DNA from 2 places in the Paenarthrobacter sp. TE3676 genome. Region 1 is predicted to be linked to the other one. Evidence: riboswitches for the same ligand, from Rfam matches in the RefSeq annotation. Region 1 holds a riboswitch; the other holds the start of a gene.
What was found. A riboswitch is a leader RNA that binds a small molecule or an ion and turns the genes downstream of it on or off. The one in region 1 is predicted to bind cyclic di-AMP.
Positions count from the first base shown of each region.

Region 2: it holds a riboswitch for cyclic di-AMP, as region 1 does, so the genes downstream of both, ACZ881_RS06215 (NlpC/P60 family protein) here and ACZ881_RS04255 (aggregation-promoting factor C-terminal-like domain-containing protein) in region 1, are expected to answer to the same signal.

Region 1 is NZ_JBWBQU010000002.1:87,605-94,929, forward strand. It holds gene ACZ881_RS04245 (response regulator transcription factor) at 266-1,006, shown strand; gene ACZ881_RS04250 (sensor histidine kinase) at 1,028-2,527, shown strand; cyclic di-AMP (ydaO/yuaA leader) riboswitch at 2,661-2,822, shown strand; gene ACZ881_RS04255 (aggregation-promoting factor C-terminal-like domain-containing protein) at 2,826-3,680, shown strand; gene ACZ881_RS04260 (pyridoxal phosphate-dependent decarboxylase family protein) at 3,795-5,186, opposite strand; gene ACZ881_RS04265 (HAD-IA family hydrolase) at 5,238-5,936, opposite strand; gene ACZ881_RS04270 (VOC family protein) at 5,982-6,359, opposite strand; gene upp (uracil phosphoribosyltransferase) at 6,405-7,040, opposite strand; gene ACZ881_RS04280 (nucleoside deaminase) at 7,063-7,325, shown strand, end outside.
Region 2 is NZ_JBWBQU010000002.1:492,213-499,537, reverse strand. It holds gene ACZ881_RS06225 (NCS2 family permease) at 97-1,539, opposite strand; gene ACZ881_RS06220 (copper resistance CopC family protein) at 1,654-2,286, shown strand; cyclic di-AMP (ydaO/yuaA leader) riboswitch at 2,461-2,628, shown strand; gene ACZ881_RS06215 (NlpC/P60 family protein) at 2,632-3,426, shown strand; gene ACZ881_RS06210 (FAD-binding protein) at 3,610-4,302, opposite strand; gene ACZ881_RS06205 (universal stress protein) at 4,721-5,758, shown strand; gene ACZ881_RS06200 (PEP/pyruvate-binding domain-containing protein) at 5,779-7,325, shown strand, end outside.

The sequences.
Region 1 (7,325 bases):
GGATGATGTGCATGTCCATTTCCACTAACCCTCTCCCGACGGAATCTCACGATCTGAAACACTTGTTGTCCAATCGGAGCTGATCGTCACAAGCAATTTTCAGCTGAAAATCTGCTACAAGCCGTAGAACACGGCTGAACCCGGGCCGCCGGGAACCTTGGGCACGGAAGCGTGTCCGCCAGCCCCCTCCTCGCTAGTCTGATCTCACAGCGTCTTCACAGGATGGGCAAAGCGTTGGCAAACAAGCAGAACGGAGAGTTATCCCATGGCCTCCTCGCACTCCATGACCAACAACCTTCCCGAGCTGTCCCATCCGGACGGCTCCCCCATCCGTGCCCTGGTGGTGGATGACGAACCCAGCCTCGCTGAGCTGATGAGCATGGGCCTGCGTATGGCAGGCTGGTCTGTTGCGGTCGCCGGCGATGGTCCGGAAGCAGTAAAGCTAGCCAAGGACTTCCGCCCTGACGTGCTGGTCCTGGATGTCATGCTTCCCGGATTCGACGGCGTCGAGGTCCTCAACCGCATCCGCACCTTCGCCCCGGAGGTTCCCGCCCTGTTCCTCACCGCCAAGGACGCCGTGCAGGACCGCATTGTCGGACTCGCAGCAGGCGGGGACGACTACGTCACTAAACCCTTCAGTATGGAAGAAGTCCTCCTGCGCCTCCACCGCCTGGTCCAGCGCTCGGGCGTAGCTGCCATGGACACCGCCGAGCTGGTGGTCGGCGACCTCACGCTCAACGTAGATACCCGGGAAGTAACCCGCGGCGGCCAGGATATTCCGCTCACCGCCACCCAGTTCGAGCTACTGCGGTACCTCATGGAGAACCCCAAACGAGTTGTCAGCAAAGCCCAGATCCTGGACCGTGTGTGGGATTACGACTTCGGCGGCCAGGCCAACATCGTGGAGCTCTACATCTCTTATCTGCGCAAGAAGATCGAAGCCGGCCATCCCCCGATGATCCATACCATCCGGGGTGCCGGCTACGTCATCAAGCCTGCGGACTAGCCCTTGGGCACCCTCTCGCGAATGGCCAGGAAGTCCGGAGTGTCGGCCGGACAGACTCAGCTCAGTTGGCTCAATCCCTCCACCTGGCACCTGCGTACACGCTTGGTCCTGGTGGCCATGGCACTATTGATCGCCATTTGCGCTGCTGTGGGGGTGGTCAGCTACGCGTCCATGGACATGGTCTTCAACAGGCAGCTCGACAGGCAGTTGGAGCAGGCGTCCAGCCGCGCGAATGACTTCGGCAGGCCGCCGTCGAACTTTCCGTCATCCCCCGGCAGGCCGGATCCATTGGAGGCGCGCGGGCAGGCGGCGGGCACGCTCAACGCGAGGATCGACGGCTCCACCGTGCGAAGCTCGGGTTTGATCGACGCCCAAGGTCACCGCGTCTCACTCTCAGCAGACGATGAGCAGGTCCTGGTGTCGCTGCCCACGGACAACCAACCCGTGGACCGATCGCTGTCCAACGGCGATTACCGGCTAGTGGCAGTCGAAACCACTTATGGCGACGTGATTGTGACGGGCCTGCCGCTGGAGGACAAGCAGAGCGCAGAAGCCTCGCTGGTGTGGACCATGGTGCTGGTCTCGCTGGCTGGGCTGGTGGTGATCGGGCTCGTGGGAACGGTCATCATCCGTCGGACCATGCGTCCGCTTGAGCAGCTCTCCGCGGTGGCCACGAAGGTTTCGCGCCTGCCTCTCGACGCCGGCGAGGTGGCACTTGCGGTGCGCGTACCGCCGTCGGCATCCCACCCCGGAACGGAAGTGGGCAGCGTCGGCTATGCCTTGAACCAGATGCTGAACAACGTTTCGAGCGCGCTGGAAGCACGGCAGGAAAGCGAAACCAAGGTGCGCCAGTTCGTGGCCGATGCCTCGCACGAACTACGGACTCCCCTGACCGCCATCCGGGGCTACACCGAGCTGCTAAGGATGACGGAGAACTTCACCGAGGATGGCCGGAAGTCGCTGGCGCGTGTCCAAAGCCAGTCCGAACGCATGACCACCTTGGTGGAGGACCTTCTTCTACTGGCGCGGTTGGACGAGGGACAGCCCGTCAAAGTTGAGGACGTGGACCTGACACAGCTCGTGATCGAAACGGTCAGTGACGAGAAAGTCATGGCGCCGGATCACATCTGGCAGCTCCAGCTCCCTGATGAGCCCATCACTGTGCGCGGCGATGCCACCCAACTTCATCAGGTGCTGGGCAATTTGTTGTCCAATGCCCGCAAGCATACGGATCCCGGTACCACCGTGGTCACAGGCGTCATACTCTCCGCCGATGGCAGTGCCGTGGTGACAGTGACGGATAACGGCCCCGGAATTCCGAAAGATTTCCAAGGCAGGATCTTCTCCCGGTTTGCCCGCGCTGATGCCGCAAGATCGGGCTCTGAGGGCACCTCCGGACTCGGCTTGTCCATTGTGGAGGCCATCGTTTCAGCGCATGGCGGTAGCGTGGAAGTGACCTCGCGGCCGGGTCGCACGGAATTCGCCCTCCGACTCCCCGCCGTCAGCATCGAAGGCCTATAACGAATCGGGCAAGGCGACTCACCGGCGTCGTGATCTCTGTTACCTAAATGTGACTTCTGTGGAATCCTCCTGTACCGTCGAAAGGGTGGGTCGTCCCTAGCAGGCCCACATCCGGGATGCGCCGAGCTCTGCCACTTCCCGGAGTCCGTTCTTTCTCCGAGGCAGAGACGGGGGACCCAGAGTCTCCGGGCCCAGGCCTTTTTGGCCGGCCCTTGGGGTGAAGCCGCAGCATGATGCGCGGCCGGATGACCTCATCCGAACCCGACAGCTAACTCCGCAGGCGCTGAGAGGTAATCACATGTCTGAATTTAACGATCAGACGCGCCCTTCCGCGCGTCGCCGCGACGAACACAACGCACCGCACACCAAGTCGCAGTCCGTCCTCAAGAACGCAGCCCGCCAGGGTAAGTCCGGCCACCGCATGTCCGTCGTAGCCGGTGTCGTGGCAGCTGCACTGGGCGTTGCATCGCTCGGAACCGCCGCCAATGCCGCACTGACCCTCCCCGAGGCCAGCCGCGTAGCCGGAACCCAGTCCAGTGCGCAGGTCAACACGAACAAGTCGGCCGAGATCTCCGCTTCCCTGGATGCTGCCGCCGAAAAGGGCGCAGCCGACAGGGCCGCCGCGGAAAAGGCAGCTGCTGACAAGGCTGCCGCCGAAAAGGCTGCCGCAGACCAGGCCGCAGCCGCGCAGGCCGCCGCCGAAAAGGCTGCCGCAGACCAGGCTGCCGCCCAGGCCGCAGCTGAGAAGGCTGCTGCTGACGCTGCTGCCAAGCAAGCCGCCGACGCCGCTGCTGCCGCCGCCGCCGCGGAAGCCGCAGCTGCTGCTGCTGCCCCCAAGGCCGTGGACGACCCCGCTGCTGCCAAGGCGTACGCACTGAGCATCCTTGGCAACTACGGCTGGGGCCCGGGCGAGATGACTGCCCTGAACACGCTGTGGGAGAAGGAATCGAACTGGAAGACCACGGCGATGAACGCTTCCAGCGGCGCCTACGGCATCGTCCAGTCCCTGCCTGCTTCCAAGATGGCTACCGTTGGTGCTGACTGGGAAACCAACTACCAGACCCAGATCAAGTGGGGCCTGAACTACATCAAGGAGCGTTACGGATCCCCGTCCGCCGCTCTGGGCTTCCACTTGGCCAACAACTGGTACTAAGCCAGACTGCTTGATTGCCGCGCCCGTTGCCGCCGTTCGCACCAGTACCCACTGGAGCGAACGGCGGGAACGGGCGCGGTTTTTGCCGTTTCACAGGTGCGGCGCCGAAGAACGCTATGCCTCCGGTTCGGCCTCCACCGCACCCCGCACGGCTGCAATGGACGCGGCGACATCCCCGGCGTCCGTAGTCCAATTGCTCACCGAAATCCGTAAGATCTCGCGGCCACGCCACGAAGAACCGGACATCCAGACCGCGCCCTCGGCCATGAGCCGCTGGGTGATCCGGTGCGTACGGTCATCGCTTCCGAAACTCACCGAGACCTGCGTGAACACGACGTCGTTGAGCACCTCCACGCCAGGGATCGAGGACAGTCCTTCAGCCAAAGCACGGGCATTTGCTGCCAGGCGCTCAACCATGGAAATCACGCCGTCCCGGCCCAGCTGCCTGAGTGCAGCCCAGACCGGGATGCCCCGGGCGCGGCGGGACATCTCCGGAACTTTCTCGAAAGGATCCCCAGGCCCGGCATCAGTGGCAATGAGGTAACTCGTGTGAACGCTGAAGGCACGCCTCAGGGCTTCCGGGCGTGCCACTATTGCCAAGCCACAGTCGTAAGGGACATTCAGGGTCTTATGGGCATCCGTTGCCCACGAATCTGCGTCTTCCACACCCGCCAGCCGGCCTCGCAGCTTCGGGCTCACAGCGGCCCACAAACCAAAGGCACCATCAACGTGCACCCACGCGCCGCGATCGTGTGCCACAGCTATGGCTTCTTCCATGGGATCAAATGCTCCGGAGTGGAGGTTGCCGGCTTGCAGGCAGACCAACGATGGGCCCGGTTGCTGATCCATGGCATCAGCAAGGGCGTCGGGGAAGATCCGGCCTTCGTCGTCGGCGTCTACCGGAACGCAGGCGCCCAAACCGAGGTATCGCAATGCCAGATCCACTGCGGCATGCCGTTCCCGGCCGGCAAAGGTTGTGATGCGCGGTGCGCCGCTGAGGCCGAGCGCTTCGAGGTCCCATCCGGCCTCGTCCATCAGGTATTGGCGGCCCGCTGCCAACCCCACGAAGTTCGCGGTTGTGGCACCCGTGGTGAATCCGACGTCGGCAGTCGCGGGCAGGTGCAGGAGGTCCAAAAGCCAGGCGGCGGCCGATTCCTCGATGGCAGCGGCGGCGGGAGTGGCGAACCGGAGCCCGGTGTTTTGATCCCAGGCAGAGACGAGCCAATCAGCGGCCATGGCGGCGGGCAAAGTTCCGCCCATGACCCACCCAAAAAACCGTCCGGACTGGATCGCCATCAAGCCGGGCTCAGCCAGCGCGGCCAGCTCGTCCACTACCTCCGCGGCATCGGTTGCTCCGTCGGGGAGACGCGGCAGGATGCTCTTGGCCACCTGGTCGGCGTCGGATGAAGGGCGGACAGAACGGGTGGGAACCGACGCAAGCCACTCACCGGCGTGGACCATGGCCCGCTCCAATGCAGCACCGTACGCCTCCGGCATCGCAGACATGCGCACAGCCTACGCCCGGTTCACCGCTTGGAACAGACCGCGCAGAAAGGGCTAAAGGGTCAGCGTCAGGAGGCGGCCGCCGTCGTCGTCCGTCACAGCAGTAACGGTGACCGACGAGTAATCCGGGATCCGCCACATGCCCGGGTCCAGCTCCGCATTGTGCCTGGCAGCGGCCTTGCCCACCACAACGGTCCGCATCCCCGCGGCGCGCGCGGCGGCGATACCGGCAGGGGCGTCTTCGAAAACCACGACGTCGGCCGGGTCGGCTCCCAGGAGCGCCGCCGCCTTGAGATAGCCCTCCGGATGCGGCTTGCCTCGGGTAACGGACTCAGCAGTGACTGTTGTTGATGGCATGGTTAGCCCGGCCGCCTGCATACGGATACCGGCCAGGATGCGATCCGCGGACGTGACCAACGCGATGGCGTCATCGGGCAGCCGCGCCAGCAGGGCTTCTGCCCCGGGAAGCGCTATGACGCCGTCGGTCCGGGAGCGTTCCATCTCACCCAACTCGGCGGTCAGGGCTTCAAAGTCAGCGCCGGCGGGCGCATACCGGCGAACGGTATCGCCGGCTTGGACGCCATGTGAGGTGCGCAGGATCTCGTTGTAATCCAAGCCATAGCGCTCGGCGAACTCGAGCCAGACTTGCTCAACGATCGCCGTGGAATCCACCAGTGTGCCATCCATGTCGAAGAGGACGGCACGGACGTTCAGCACTGATGGTTGGGAGGCGGGTTCGGCAGGATGGCTCATGGTTCCATCCTGCCGCACACTCATGCGGTGGTGCTGAAGTGTGACTTAGCCGTTCGGACGCTGCGGAAGGTACTGCACCGCCCACTTGTTGCCGTCGGGGTCTGCGAAGTAAACGAAGTGGCCCCAATCCTGAACGTCAATATCGCTGACGTCCACGCCGTTGGCCTTGAGCTGCTCATGCGCCTTGTTGATGTCCGCCACCACCACTTGGAGGCTTGGCGCTGTCCCGGGAGGGGCATCGCTGAGGCCCTCCCCGATGGCGATGGAACACGCCGAACCCGGCGGTGTCAGCTGCACGAAACGGATGCCGTCCATGGGACGCTCATCGAAATCGGCGTTGAAACCAACCTTGTTGACGTAGAAATCCTTCGCGCGGTCGACGTCGGACACAGGGACAAACACCAGTTCAAGTTTCCAGTCCATGCGCCACAGGCTAACGGGGCGCGTGGGAAACCGGTAGGGGGCTCCCTAAACTGCGACGCCGTAGAGGCGGTCGCCGGCGTCGCCCAGGCCTGGCACGATGTACGACTTTTCGTTGAGCTTCTCGTCAATCGAGGCCAGGACGATTTTCACGTTGGCGTCGGAGAGCTCTTCTTCCAGCTTGGACAGCCCCTCCGGAGCAGCAAGCAGGCAGATGCAGGTAACGTCCGAGGCACCGCGCTTGAAGAGGAACTTGATGGCCTCGCGCAGGGTGCCGCCGGTGGCGAGCATGGGGTCCAGGACGAAGATCTGCCGGCCGGTGAGGTCCTCAGGGAGCCGCTCGGCGTAGGTGATGATGTCCAAGGTTTCTTCATCACGGGCCATGCCCAGGAAGCCCACCTCGGCGGTAGGGACCAGCTTGGTCATGCCCTCCAGCATGCCGAGGCCGGCGCGCAGAATCGGGACTACCAGCGGAGTGGGCTTGGTGAAAGCCGTGCCCACGGTTTTTGTCACGGGGGTCTCGATCTCGACTGGCTGCGTCTTGACCTCGCGGGTGGCTTCATAGGCCAGGAGGGTGACGAGTTCTTCAGTGAGCTGCCGGAAGACCGGTGAAGGGGTGTTCTTATCCCGCAGAACGGTGAGCTTGTGAGCGACCAGCGGGTGGTCCACGACGAGTGTGCGCATCCCCCAAAACTATCATTGAGACATGAGCGCCACCGAGCCGTATCACGCAGAACACATGGCCTGGATGGGCCTTGCCCTGGACGAGGCCCGGTTGGCACTGAAAACGGACGACGTACCGATCGGTGCCGTGGTGTTGGGGCCCGACGGCGGGGTGCTGGGTTCCGGACGCAACGAACGGGAAGCGCTCGGAGACCCGACGGCCCACGCGGAGGTGGTGGCCATTCGTCAGGCTGCTGCTTCGCTGCGTCAGCGCGCTCACGATGCGGGTTCCGATGGAGACGGCTG
Region 2 (7,325 bases), 400 kb from region 1:
AACCCCGGACTCACACTCCCCGTAGACGCCGCGAGATGGCATTTGATGCCAATGTTCGCGCCAAACACCGTCATCAAATGCCATCTCGGCGAGGACCTACTTGACGCCCAACAACTCCTCCACAGTTCCGATGCCGAAGAACAGCAGGAACGCGGCTGCCACAGCCCACATCAAGGGGTGGACTTCGCGGGCGCGGCCCTGGAACGTGCGGATCAGGACGTAGGAGATGAAACCGGCGCCGAGGCCGTTGGCAATTGAATAGGTGAACGGCATGAGGGCGATGGTCAGGAACGCGGGGATTCCAACGCCCCAGTCCTGCCAATCGATCTTGCCCACCTGGGAGACCATCATGAAGCCCACAACCACCAGGGCGGGAGCCACAGCCTCGAACGGCACCAGGTTGATGAGCGGCGTGAAGAACATGGCCACCAGGAAGAGGACACCGGTGACGATCGAGGCGAGGCCGGTTCGGGCACCTTCTCCAATGCCGGCGCCGGACTCGACGAAAATCTGGTTGGAGGAAACGGAAGCTCCGCCGCCCACGATTGCACCGAGGGCATCAACCTGAAGGACGCGGTCAACGTTGGGGATGTTGCCGTCTTTGTCCACGGTTCCGGCCTCGTTGGCCAGCCCAACCATGGTGCCCATGGCGTCGAAGAAGATGCTTAGGAGGATCACGAATGCCAGCAAAGCCGCCGCGATGAAGCCGAGGTGTTCAAAAGCACCGAAAGGGTTGGCCTTGCCGATGAGGGACAGATCCGGGGCGCCCCATTCGGTGAGCGTGGGGGCCACCAATGACCAGCCGCGGGGGTTGACGTTGGTTCCGTCAAAGCTTGGGCCGATGTGCAGCGTAAATTCGAGGATGGCGGCCAGCGCAGTGGAGACCACGATGCCGATCAGGATGGCGCCGCGGACCTTTCGGACCACCAAGGCGATGGTCAGGATCAAGCCCACTGCGAAAACGAGTGTCGGCCAGCCCATGAGCTTTCCGTCCACGCCCAGGCCCAACGGAACGGTGGTGCCGGCGGCATCAGGGATGCGGCGGACGAAACCGGCGTTGACCAGGCCAATGAGTGCGATGAAGAGGCCGATGCCCACAACGATTGCCGTCTTCAGGGCCTCCGGAACCGCCTTGAACACGGCTGTTCGGAAACCGGTCAGCACCAGGATGAGCATGGTGATGCCGGACAGCACCACGAGCCCCATCATGTCCGGCCAAGTCAACCCGGGATGGGAAGCCACAGTGACTGCCACGAAGGCGTTGACGCCCAAGCCTGTGGCCACGGCAAACGGATGTTTGGCCCACGCGCCCATGAGGATGGTCAAGATGCCGGCAACGAACGCCGTGGTGGCTGCCACGGCCGTGAAGCCCAGCGACGCGCCACTCGAGTCGGGTCCGGAGAGGATCAGCGGGTTCAGCACCACGATGTAGCTCATGGCGAAGAAGGTCGCGAAGCCGCCACGGATTTCCCGCGAATACGTGGATCCACGTTCGGAGATTTTGAAGTAGCGGTCGATTGCAGAACCTTGTTTGAGCATGAAGGTCTCCGGGGATCGAGGGGAGTTTGCTCTCAAATCCTATGTTGTCCGGTGTGGGCCCTTTGAACCATTCGCCTAGTCTGTAAGGAAGCCAACACTAGGAGAAACCGCCCCATGCGTACCATCCGCCCGCTTCTGGCCGCCGTCGTCGCTGCCCTTGCTTTCGCGTCCGCCTTGCTGTTTTCCGCGGCTCCGGCGTCCGCGCACGACGTCGCCGAGTCAACCGCGCCAGCCAACGGTGCCAGCGTGGCGGAAGTCCCGGCGTCGGTCTCCATCACGTTCAACAACCGCCCGCTCGCGATTGGTTCCGGCGTCACCGTGACGTCCGGCGGTGAGAACTGGGCGGACGGTCCGGTCGAAATCATTGATAGTCAGGCTGTACAAAAGCTTCGCGAGGGCGCTCCAGCTGGTGAATACACCGTGGTATGGCGTGTAGTCAGCTCGGATTCCCACCCCATTGAGGGCACCTTCACGTTCACGGCCGCCGCGGGAAGCACGACGACGGCGAGTGGCCCGGTGGGTGCCTCGCCGTCGGTGTCGGCGCCGTCAGCCGCAGTACCGACGGCGGGTACCGCAGCGCCGGGAACGGGCAGCAGCGAGCCTGCCGCTGACGCCTCCCAACCCTTCCCGTGGAGCATTGTCGGGCTGGCTGTTGTTGCTGTGGGTCTCGTTATTTACCTTGCTGTTACCGCACGGAAGAAACTTGCAGCTTCCAACAGCCCTGATGGCGATACTTCCGCGGAATAACGCGGTTTTCTACGTACCTGCGAATATCTCGAAACGGACACTGCGACACGCCAGAAGCCCACTTCCCGTTACTTAAATGTGACTTCGGAGGAATCATCGCGTACGGTAGTACCTGTGCCTGTTCCACGTAGCGGGCACTTCCGGCCTGATTGCCTAGCTCTGCCGCAGTCCGGAATCCGTTCGCAGACAAACCTACGGCAGAGACGGGGAACCCAATTTAGGCCGCTTTCGAGCGTGCCTTGGGGTGAAGTCACGAAGCTTCCGCTGAACAGCGGGGGATAGTGGCCGGGTGACTCCCATCCGAATCCGACAGCTAACCTCGCAGGCATCGGGAGAGGCTCTTTCATGTCTTCACGCATTCTTCGCGGCCGTCGTAAGGCGGACAGCGTACGTCCTAATCCGTTCATCTCCATCTCGAAGGCAGTAGCCAGCAACGCTTCCGGCGCTGGCCGCCAGGCAGCTGTTATCGCAGCAGCCTCGGGCCTCGTTTTGACCGGCTCCATTGCTGCTCACGCAGCTGAGGCTCCGGTTCAGCGCGACTCCAGCCCCGCAACGGTCGCTGAGACCGTTTCAGAGGCACCCACCAAGGTTGTTACCGCCCTGGCGACGGCTACCGTCAACTTCGAGCGTCCGGCCGTTGCTTCCGTAGCAGCTCCGGTCATCGAAAAGCCGGCTCCCGTAGTTGAGGCCCCTGTGGTCCAGAAGGCAGCCGTCACCACTGCTGCTGCAACAGCTCCCGTCGCCGCCCAGGCTGCGGTTGCTGCTCCTGTTGCTGCCGCACCGGCTGCCCCTGCTCCTGTAGCTGCTGCTCCCGCCGTTGGCGGCGTCAACGCAGCCATGGTTGCCTCCGCTTACGCACAGATCGGCGTCTTCCAGGACTGCACCGCCATGGTCGAGAAGGCTCTCGGCTCCGCTGGCATCCCGGTAGGCGACCTCGGTCCCATGCAGTTCATGAACTACGGCAAGGTCGTTAGCGATCCCCAGCCCGGTGACATGATCGTCCAGTCCGGCCACGTTGCTATCTACATCGGCAACGGCCAGGCAATCAGCGGTGGCATCAACGGCAACCAGACGGGTATCCACCCGATCAGCTGGTTGACCGCAACGGGTCCCCTGACCTACGTACGCGCTGGCGCATAAAGCCTCACGCTTCAGTTCAAAGGCCGGTGCCTTCAAAGACTATTGTCTTTGGAGGCACCGGCCTTTGGCGTTAAGTTCTGTTTATTAATGTTCAGCGGGGAACGTTCGACGGCGGGTCGATAGTCGCGTGGGCGGCGGGGCCCGTGGGGGCACCTAGGCGTAGTGCCCCTAGGTGTAGTGCCCCTAGGCGAGGGCGACGCCCGGACCTGCGGGCAGGGCAACCTTTGAGGAGATGGCTTGGCCCACTGCCTTGGCTTGCCGCAGCACTTCCTTGGGAGACGGGGTGATGAGGTCCCCAACGCCCACCAGGTGCATCCCTACCGCCCGCATGGCGGCCGCGAAGTTCTGGCCAACGGCTATCCCAAGTTCGGCGAGCATGCGCCGCAACTGGCTTTGGGCACAGCGTGTGACTACTACGTGGTCTGCCAAGAGGACGCCGTGGGCCGTGTGGACTGCCCACTGGCGTGGAGTGGATTCGAGGGGGCCGGATACGTGGAGGCCTGTTCTGAGACCGGCCGTGGTCATGCTGGCCGCCAATCCGTACCCGATCTGCCGGGAGGGGTCTGACCCCAGGAAATCAAGGCGGACGGCACGGGTGGTGTTGCGAACGTCCAGTTGGTGGTTGGCGGCGTAGTTCCGAAGGTGTCGGAGGATTTCGTTGCGTTCTTGCATGGCTGCAGGATCGGCCACCTCGGTGCGTTGAAGCATGCCTGTGTGGACGGAAGGCCCTGCGGTGGACAGTGCACCAAACCCGTCTACGACGATGGAGCCCACGCCATAGCGGCTGAGCTCGCTGGCAACTGCCAAGCCGGACAGGCCGGCTCCGATGACCACGGTGGTGGTGCGCTCCGTGCCGGAATCAGGCGTGAGTGACACTGCTTGGTTCCTCCTTGACGTGTGTGCCTTACGGCATCGCGTGGGATCGCGTCCGAGTTCCCCAAGCGGCCGCAAATAAATGGCCGGAGTGTGTGGTGTGAGACACGTTTGCCGGCCATTCGGTGACTCGAACACTACCGAACTTTTTCGGCCATGGATAGCCTCCGCGACTGCGCGTTTTGTGTGTTCGTCCGCAGCGCAATGTGGGAGCCCGGGAACCGAGCCCGGACCGTTATGCACATAGCCCGATGTCGCCTTGATTCGGTACTGCTGACCGAGAATAGTTGGCCTTGGGAGGAGAAATTTCCCGGTTTCTCCTGCTCCGGCCATTGACAATGAAACAGTGAGGGAATCCGACGCGGAGAACCTCTGGCAGAATAGCCGGAACATCAAGCAGTAGGTGGAGAGGCAGGCCCCCATGGACCAGCACGGCAGACACAGTGAAGAGCCACAGGACGGCCAGGATCAAGCCGTGGAACCCGGTGGCATCGTGGTGGGAGTGGACGGTTCAGAGCATGGTCAATGTGCTTTGGTTTGGGCCGCGCGGGAGGCTGAACGTCGGCAACTTCCCTTGCATATCGTCACGGCTTACTCCGTGCCGATCTTTGCCGCGTCCGGGCTGGATGGCGGCTACGCAACAGTCGATGATTCCGTGATTCGCGAGGGCGCGGATGCGATTGTCCGGCAGGCCCTGGATAAGGTGTCCGGATATGCCATCGACGTCGACGCTTCTGTCGAGAACGGCGACGCCGCCGGTGTCCTGTTGGATCTTTCCAGCGAGGCCGCCCTCCTTGTTTTCGGCAGCCGGGGCCGCGGTGGATTCGTTGGGCGTTTACTTGGCTCGGTCAGCAGCGCCTTGCCCGCCCACGCCAAATGCCCCACGGTGACAGTCCCGCTCTACTGTGCCGACCGCCTTGGTGAAATCACTGAGGACAAACACATCAAGGCTGAACATGCCAAGGCAGGCCCACGTACTGTGGAAAACGTAGTTGCCGTAGGCGTGGACGGTTCCGAGCAGGCCCGTGTGGCCGTGCTCGAAGCTGCCGAGCAAGCACAGCGCATGGGTGCCAAACTCCGGGTGATTTGTGCTGTGCCGCAGTACAGCGGTTCCTTGGCATGGGTTCCGGCACCCTTGGACCGGGATGCCTTGTTTGCGGATATCAAAGTCCAGTTGGACGCCGGGGCTGATTGGCTCAGAAGCCACTTCCCTTCATTGCCCATGGAAACGGAACTCCGGGACGGTTCCCCGGTTGATGTTCTGGTGGAAACCAGCCGCAGCGTCGAGCTGGTGGTTCTGGGTACACGGGGCCGTGGCGGCTTCGCGGGGATGCTGTTGGGTTCTACATCGGACGGGGTCCTGCACCACTCCAAGGGGCCGGTGATGGTTGTTCCCGACCGTGAGGATCCCAGGCTCGCTGACCGCCACAAGTTTGGGCCTATGCTCGGCGCTGCCTAAGCCCTGAGCCTGTTAAGTCCATGGACAAGAAGCAGCCCGGGGAGCCGTCGCAGGATGCGGTACTGGTCCTGGACATCGCCGAAATTCGGGGAACCATGCTTCCCCGCGTCGGTGGCAAGGCCGCCAATCTGGGCGAGTTGGCCAGGGTCGGCCTGCCGGTTCCGCGCGGATTCTGCCTCACAACTGACGCATACCGGCGGGCTCTCTCGGGTGTGGGCCTGGAGTCTGTCTTTGCGGCTTTGGAGGAGGCCAGCGCCTCCGGGATGGACGCCTCCGGCATGGACCAGCTCAATGAGCTTGCCGCCCGCGCCCGGTCCTTGGTGCTCGACGCCGGGGTGCCCGATGTGATCGCCGAAGCCGTACGGTCTGCCTACGAAGATTTTGGGGACAACGTCCCTGTCGCGGTGAGGCCGTCGGCCACTGCAGAGGACTTGCCGTTCGCCAGCTTCGCCGGACAGCAGGACACCTTCCTGAACATCGTTGGCGTTGAATCGGTCCTTGATGCCGTGAGCCGCTGCTGGGCATCGCTCTGGACAGATCGTGCAGTGACCTACCGGACCACCAACGGGATCGACCACGGAACTGTGTCCCTCGCAGTGGTTGTGCAGGAGATGGTGAATGCCGTTACCGCGGGCGTCATGTTTACCGCCAACCCGGTGACGGGGAATCGCTATGAAACCGTCATTGATGCCAGTCCTGGCTTGGGGGAGGCCGTAGTTTCGGGCGCTGTGAATCCGGATCATTACGTTGTGGACGCCCATCGTGGCGCCATTGTGGAAAGGGCCGTGGGGGATAGGCAAGTGGAGATCCGTGCCAAGCCTGGCGGTGGCACGGAACGCTTGGAACGCCCCGGCCAGCCCGGGATCGAGGAACCGCAGCCCTGCCTTAGTGACCGTCAGGTCCTCGAGCTTGCCAAGCTGGGCCTTGAGGTTCAGGAGCATTACCGCGCTCCGCAAGACACCGAGTGGGCAATCGACGACGACGGAAAGTTGTGGCTTACGCAAGCTAGGCCCATCACCACGCTGTACCCGCAAACCACACGCACGCCCCCGGCCTCCGGCGAGCACGCGTTCCTGAACTTCAGCCTCGCACAGGGCCTCACCAGGCCTCTGACGCCCATGGGGTTGGCCGGTATCCGGCTGATTGCCTCAAGCGTTGCCAAGACGGCGGCTTTCGACGTTCCCGATCCCCGGTCAGGGCCGCCTGCCTACTACGAGGCCGGACAACGAATCTTCTTCGATTTCACCGCGGTGCTGCGAAGCCGGGTAGGCCGGACAATCGTGCCACGGGTTTTTGACGTCATGGAAGCGCGCTCCGCAGCCATCATGCGTGGGCTCTTCGACGACCCGCGCTTCGCTGTGACTATCAAGACACCCAGGAAAATGATCCGCCATGTCGCCCCGGTGGCGGCTAAGTACCGTGTCCCGGAGTCACTGTTCCGCGGTCTGTTCCGTCCAAGCACAGCAATGCGGCGTGTGGAGCGGCTCAACACGGAGTTACGCAGCACCTTCTCCGTCCCCAGTGGAGCCACACCCCACCAGCGGCTCGGCCACGTCCAGAGAATCCT